2 regions of the Nonomuraea sp. NPDC050536 genome follow, and region 2 is predicted to be linked to the other one. Evidence: riboswitches for the same ligand, from Rfam matches in the RefSeq annotation. Region 2 holds a riboswitch; the other holds the start of a gene.
The links. Region 2 has a riboswitch for thiamine pyrophosphate ahead of thiC (phosphomethylpyrimidine synthase ThiC). Riboswitches for the same ligand answer to the same signal wherever they lie in the genome.

Region 1 (3,091 bases), on a different contig from region 2:
GGTACGGCTGTCGCCGAACGAGCTGGGCCTGGCGCCGGGGTTCGAGCTGACCGAGGCGGGCACGCAGAAACGGCTGGCCGTCTATGTCACCAAGGATCCGCATGAGGTGCCCGGCATCGCCACGCTCGGGCCCGACCCGCTGGGCGAGGCGTTCACGGTCGAGGTGCTCAAGGGGATCTTGGGCGGTAGCCGTACGCAGATCAAGGGGTTGCTGCGCGACCAGAAGGTGATCGCGGGGATCGGCAACGCCTACTCCGACGAGGTGCTGCACGCGGCGAAGATGTCGCCGTTCAAGATCGCGTCCTCGCTGACCGACGCACAGGTCGCCGACCTGCACGAGGCCATCGTGACCACGCTCAGGGACGCCGTCGAGCGGGCGCACGGGCTGGCGGCCAAGGACCTCAAGGCCGAGAAGAAGTCCGGGCTGCGCGTGCACAACAGGGCCGGGCAGCCGTGCGACGTGTGCGGCGACACGATCCGCGAGGTGTCGTTCGCCGACTCCTCGCTGCAGTACTGCCCGACCTGCCAGACCGGTGGGAAGCCGCTGGCCGACCGCCGCATGTCCAAGCTGCTGAAATGATGGAAGCATGACGGTTCCCGAGATCGAAGCCGGCGACTTCCCGGCCGACGGCTACCTACTCGACGTGCGCGAGCAGGAGGAATGGGTGGCGGGACACGCGCCCGAGGCCGTGCACATCCCGATGTCCGAGATCCAGGGCAGGGTGGACGAGGTCCCCGCCGACCGCACCGTTTACGTGGTGTGCCGGGTGGGCGGCCGCTCGTTCCAGGTCGCGGCGTGGCTGACCCAGCTCGGGCACGAGGCCGTCAACGTGGGCGGCGGCATGCAGTCCTGGGAGGCCTCCGGCAAGCAGATGGTCAGCGAGTCCGGTCAGCCGCCCTTCGTGGCCTAGCTCTCCCCGGGGGGTAGTTGCCCGAGGGGGAATGGTGCATCATAGGGGCGCACGCCAGGACAAACCGGCGGGCGATCACAGCTGAACCGCGGGAGCTTGGGGCAACCAGGCTGAGAGGGCAGATACCGCTGCTGCCGACCGCATGAACCTGTCCGGGTAATGCCGGCGTAGGGAGAGTGCGATGACGGACGTCGTCGATGATGCGAAGCATGCCGAAGTTCCGCTGACCCTCGAGGGCGCTCCGCCGCCCAAGACCCTCGGCGTGCTCGACCAGGGGGCGCTGTGGGCCAACCTCGGCGTCAGCCTCCTGGGCTTCTCAGGAGCGCTGCTGCTCCTCGAACCGATCAAGGGCCTGCGGCTCTCGGTGCCCGCTGCGCTGGTCGCGGCGGTCGTCGGGAGCCTGATCGGATCGGCCATGGTGGGCCTGTCCGCGATCCCCGGCACCCAGACGGGGCGGCCGGCGATGGTCCTGCTCCGCGGCCTGTTCGGAGCCAGGCTCTCCTACCTGCCCACGGCGCTGAACATCGTGCAGATGCTCGGCTGGGGCGCCTTCGAGCTCTGGGTGATCGCCACTTCCGCCCAGGCCGTGTTCGGGGCGGCCGTGCCGTACTGGCTGCTGGTGATCGCGGCGGGGGCGCTCACGACCGCGCTAACCATCTGGCCGCTGGGAGCGGTCAGGATCCTGCGGCGCTACGTCACTATCGGAGTGATCGTCTCGCTCGTCTGGTTCGCCGTGGCGTTCCTGCGGGAGGCCCCTCCGCAGAGCGGGGGATCCTGGACGGCGTTCGCGCCCGCCGTGGACTACGTGATCGCGCTGTCGGTGTCGTGGGTGCCGATGGCGGCCGACTTCGCCCGGCACTCGCGCTCCAGCGGAGCCGCCTTCACCGGCGTGGTCGGCGGTTACAGCATCGCCCAGGTCGCCTGCCTGGGGCTGGGGATCTACGCGGTGGCGATGGGCGAGGGGTTCACACCGTTCATCGCGGCGCCGCTGGGAGTGCTGTTCTTCTCGATCCTGATCCTGCGCGAGACCGACCAGTCCTTCGCCAACAACTACTCCACGACCATGTCGCTGCAGAACCTGCTGCCTCGGATCGACCGGCGCATTCTCTCCGGCACGATCGGCGTGATCACCGTCGGGATCGCCCTGCTGGTGGACGTGAACTCCTACGGCGCCTTCCTCGGCGTGATCGGGGCGGTGTTCGTGCCGATGTTCGCCGTGCTGGCCGTCGACTACTTCCTGCTCGGTGGGGCCAGGAACTGGGACACCTCCGAGGAGGCGCCCGCCCGCTGGTCCATGCTGATCCCCTGGGCGCTGGGGTTCGTCGCCTACTGGCTGACCACGTCCACGCCGACCGTCGAGGCATGGGACGCCTTCTGGCAGCCCATGCGCGATGCGATCAGGCAGCCGTGGATGAACGGCGCGCTCGGCGCGGCGCTGGTGGCAGCGCTGGTGACGCTGGCTATCGGCCTGCCAAGGCGCGGGCTTCGACGTTGAGCAGGTGGCGCTTGGCGGCCGCGCCCCCGGGGTAGTCGCCGAGCTCGCCGCCCTCACGCACGACGCGGTGCGACGGCACGATCACGCACACGGGGTTGGCGTTGACCGCGTTGCCGACCGCGCGCAGCGCGCGCGGCCGCCCGATGCGCTCGCCGATCTCCTCCAGGGCGATGGCCGTGCCGTACGGCACAGCCATCGTCTTCTGCAGCACCGTGCGCGCGAACGGCGTGGCCAGCGCCAGGTCCACCGGCGTGGCGAAGGTCCGCAGGCGCCCGGAGAAGTAAGCGTCAAGCTCCCTGCGCACCGGGTCGAGCCGCCCGGGGTTCGGCCCGATGAAGGTGCCCACGTGCCGGCTCAGCTGCTCGAACACGCTGTTCTCTGGCTCGAAGCTGCAGGCCACGATGCCCCTCGCGGTCATGGCCAGCACGAGCCTGCCGACCGCGCCGTCGTAGGTGCCGAAGGCGATGTCGGGCGGAGTTTCGCCCCGATACGTGCCCGATGTCACCCGCAACAGCGCATCGAGGTCGTCAGCCGACATACCCTCACCCCCTCGGGCAGCGTATCGGACGGATCCGCCGACGTCGGCGCGATGGCACGGGCACTATGGAGGTGTGGGGGACGACAGGGCCGGAGGTGACGACGAGCTGGCCCGTGCGGTGCTTGCCAGCTCGCCCAACGCCGTCGT
Region 2 (3,091 bases):
GTGGCTGATCCGCATGGAGCAGAACTTCGGGCCGCACATCGAGCAGAAGTGGGCCGTCTTGGCGGGCGCCGCGGGCAGGGTCTCGTCGTGGTAGGCACGGGCGGTGTCCGGGTCGAGCGCGAGGTTGAACTGGTCCTCCCAGCGGAACTCGAAGCGCGCGCCGGACAGCGCGTCGTCCCACGTCTGCGCCAGCGGGTGTCCCTTGGCCAGGTCGGCGGCGTGGGCGGCGATCTTGTAGGTGATCACGCCGGTCTTGACGTCGTCCTTGCCCGGCAGGCCCAGGTGTTCCTTGGGAGTGACGTAGCAGAGCATGGCCGTGCCGTACCAGCCGATCATGGCGGCGCCGATGCCGGAGGTGATGTGGTCGTAGCCGGGGGCGATGTCGGTCACGAGGGGGCCGAGGGTGTAGAAGGGGGCGTCGTCGCAGAGCTCGCGCTGCAGGTCGACGTTCTCCTTGATCTTGTGCATGGGTACGTGGCCGGGGCCCTCGATCATGACCTGGACGTCGTGGGCGCGCGCGAGCCCGCTGAGCTCGCCGAGAGTGCGCAGCTCGGCGAACTGGGCCTCGTCGTTGGCGTCGGCGATCGAGCCGGGGCGCAGCCCGTCACCCAGGGAGAAGGCCACGTCGTAGGAGGCGAGCAGCTCGCACATCTCCTCGAAATGCTCGTACAGGAAGCTCTCCCGGTGGTGCGCCAGGCACCAGGCGGCCATGATCGCGCCGCCGCGCGAGACGATGCCGGTCTTGCGCCCGGCGGTGAGGGGCACGTGGGCCAGCCGTACCCCCGCGTGCACGGTGACGTAGTCGACGCCCTGCTCGCACTGCTCGACGAGGGTGTCGCGGTAGATCTCCCACGACAGCTCCTCCGGGCGCCCGTCGACCTTCTCCAGCGCCTGGTAGATCGGGACGGTGCCGATCGGCACCGGTGAGTTGCGGATGATCCACTCGCGGGTGGTGTGGATGTCGCGGCCGGTGGACAGGTCCATGACGGTGTCGGCGCCCCAGCGGGTGGCCCAGGTCATCTTCTCCACCTCCTCCTGGATGGAGGAGGTGACCGCGGAGTTGCCGATGTTGGCGTTGATCTTCACGAGGAAGTTGCGGCCGATGATCATGGGCTCGGATTCGGGGTGGTTGACGTTGGCCGGGATGATCGCCCTGCCCGCCGCCACCTCGGTGCGGACGAACTCGGGCGTGACGCCCTCGCGGACCGCGACGAACTCCATCTCCTTGGTGATCTGGCCGCGCCTGGCGTAGGCGAGCTGGGTCACCGGCGCCCCGGTGGCGCGCAGCGGGTGCCGCCGCTCGCCCTGGAGCCCGGCCGGCACGGGCCTTCCTCCGTAGCGCGCGACGTCGCTCCGGTCGAGGATCCACCCCTCGCGCAGCGGCGCCAGGCCCCGGGCGACGTCGACCTGCACGTCCGGGTCGGTGTAGGGCCCGGACGTGTCGTAGAGCGTGACGCTCGTGCCGTCGGACAGGTGCACCAGCCGCATCGGCACGCGAAGATCACCAGAGTAGATCTTGGAAAAGCACGCGTCGCTCATCGCGGAAACTCCCTTCGCCGGCATTACCCGGAGCAGGTTCTGGCGGTCGGCGGCTGATGTAGCCGTCCTCTCAGCCCGGTCACACCGGGCTCCCGCGTTCGGTCGGCGCCCACCGTAACCCGGAACACCCGGGTCCGCGCAAGGGGCGGCGCGTATGCCGTCCGGCAGATTTCAGCGGAGCCACGGACTGGTCACCTGGTCCGACCTGCCATGACCGGAGCTAGGAGGGGGAGGTGCTGACGCGGCAGGCCAGGTGGAGGGCGAGGCGGGTGTCCGCGTCGGCGAGGTCGACGCCGAGGAGGCTCTCGATCCTGGCGACCCGCCGGGCGATGGTGTTGCGGTGGACGCCCAGCACGGCCGCGGCCTCGATCAGGGAGGACTCGGCGTCCAGGTAGACCGTGAGCGTTTCGACCAGTTCGGGCGAGAGGGTGGCCAGGAGCGATCTGGCCGCGGGCACGAAGGTGTCGGTGCGGGTCCAGGCGAGCAGGAGCTGGGCCAGCCCGAGCCGGTCCACGTGCAGGAACCTGCCCGTCTCCGCCCGGGACCCGGCCAGGCGGGCGGCGTCGCGGGCCTCCGACAGGGTGCGGGCGATGCCGCCGGGGCCCGGGTGCGGCCTGGCCATGCCGACGAGCAGGTCCAGGTCGGCCAGGTGGCGCTGCGCCTGCCGTACCCCGGCGGCGAGCCGATCGACGGCGTCGGTGCCGGGCTCGGCGGTGGTGGTCACCCACGCCACCCAGCCGCCGTCCTCGGCGACCACGACCGCCTCGATCCCCTCCGCGGCCAGGGCGGAGACGATGTCGCTCGTGGAGGTCACCACGTCGACGGGCCGGCTGGCGCCGAAGCGGATGCCGGTGTGCCAGCCGTCCAGCGCCCAGCCCGCCTCGGCCGCGCGCCTGCGCAGCGACGGGCCCGCGTCGTCGCCCGACTGGAGCAGCTCGCCGAGCAGGCCGGAACGGCGGCGGGCGTCGCGCTCCAGCTCGACCCTGCGCAGCGCGAGCGAGCGTTGCGCGGCTCCCGCGGCCACGGCCAGGACCTCCTCGTCGCCCGCCGTACCGGGGCTGACCAGCCAGAGCTCGGCGCTGCGGCCGTCGGGGGCGAGCACGGGCACGGCCACGCCGCCGCCCGCCAGCCGCTGGCGCACCGGCAGCGCGACCCTGACCTGCGCCGTCACCGCGGGGCCGAGCAGCGCGGCGCCGTCCCTGGCCAGCACGGTGACCTCGGCGTGCAACACCTCGCTGGCCCTGTCGCGTAGCTCGGCCAGGGTGAGCCCGCCCGCGTCGAGCACCTGGTGCGCGGCCAGCACGCGCCGGGCCACGTCCACCTCCGGTGCCGCGAGCAGGACGGCCAGCCGTACCGCCGTCTCCAGCGGATCGCCCAGGCAGCCGAGCACGGGCGTGCGCAGGCGGTCGGCCAGCAGCAGCGTGCCACGCAGCAGCGGCTCGTCGCCCGGCACGACGAGCGCGGCGGCTCCTGCCTCGGCCGCGCGGTTCAGGTCGGCGTCCAGCCGCCACCCGGTCCGCTCCCCGTCGAGACGTACGGCCAGCGCTCCGAG

Region 1: linked by a shared signal. The riboswitch ahead of ACIBHX_RS42335 (purine-cytosine permease family protein) and the one ahead of thiC (phosphomethylpyrimidine synthase ThiC) in region 2 are both predicted to bind thiamine pyrophosphate.

What each region holds. Positions count from the first base shown of each region.
Region 1 is NZ_JBITHD010000022.1:78,639-81,729, forward strand. Features, by position in the region: gene ACIBHX_RS42325 (Fpg/Nei family DNA glycosylase) at 1-580, shown strand, start outside; gene ACIBHX_RS42330 (rhodanese-like domain-containing protein) at 588-911, shown strand; TPP riboswitch at 990-1,103, shown strand; gene ACIBHX_RS42335 (purine-cytosine permease family protein) at 1,093-2,406, shown strand; gene ACIBHX_RS42340 (methylated-DNA--[protein]-cysteine S-methyltransferase) at 2,372-2,944, opposite strand; gene ACIBHX_RS42345 (PAS domain S-box protein) at 3,018-3,091, shown strand, end outside.
Region 2 is NZ_JBITHD010000019.1:120,855-123,945, forward strand. Features, by position in the region: gene thiC (phosphomethylpyrimidine synthase ThiC) at 1-1,539, opposite strand, end outside; TPP riboswitch at 1,532-1,645, opposite strand; gene ACIBHX_RS39850 (PucR family transcriptional regulator) at 1,760-3,091, opposite strand, start outside.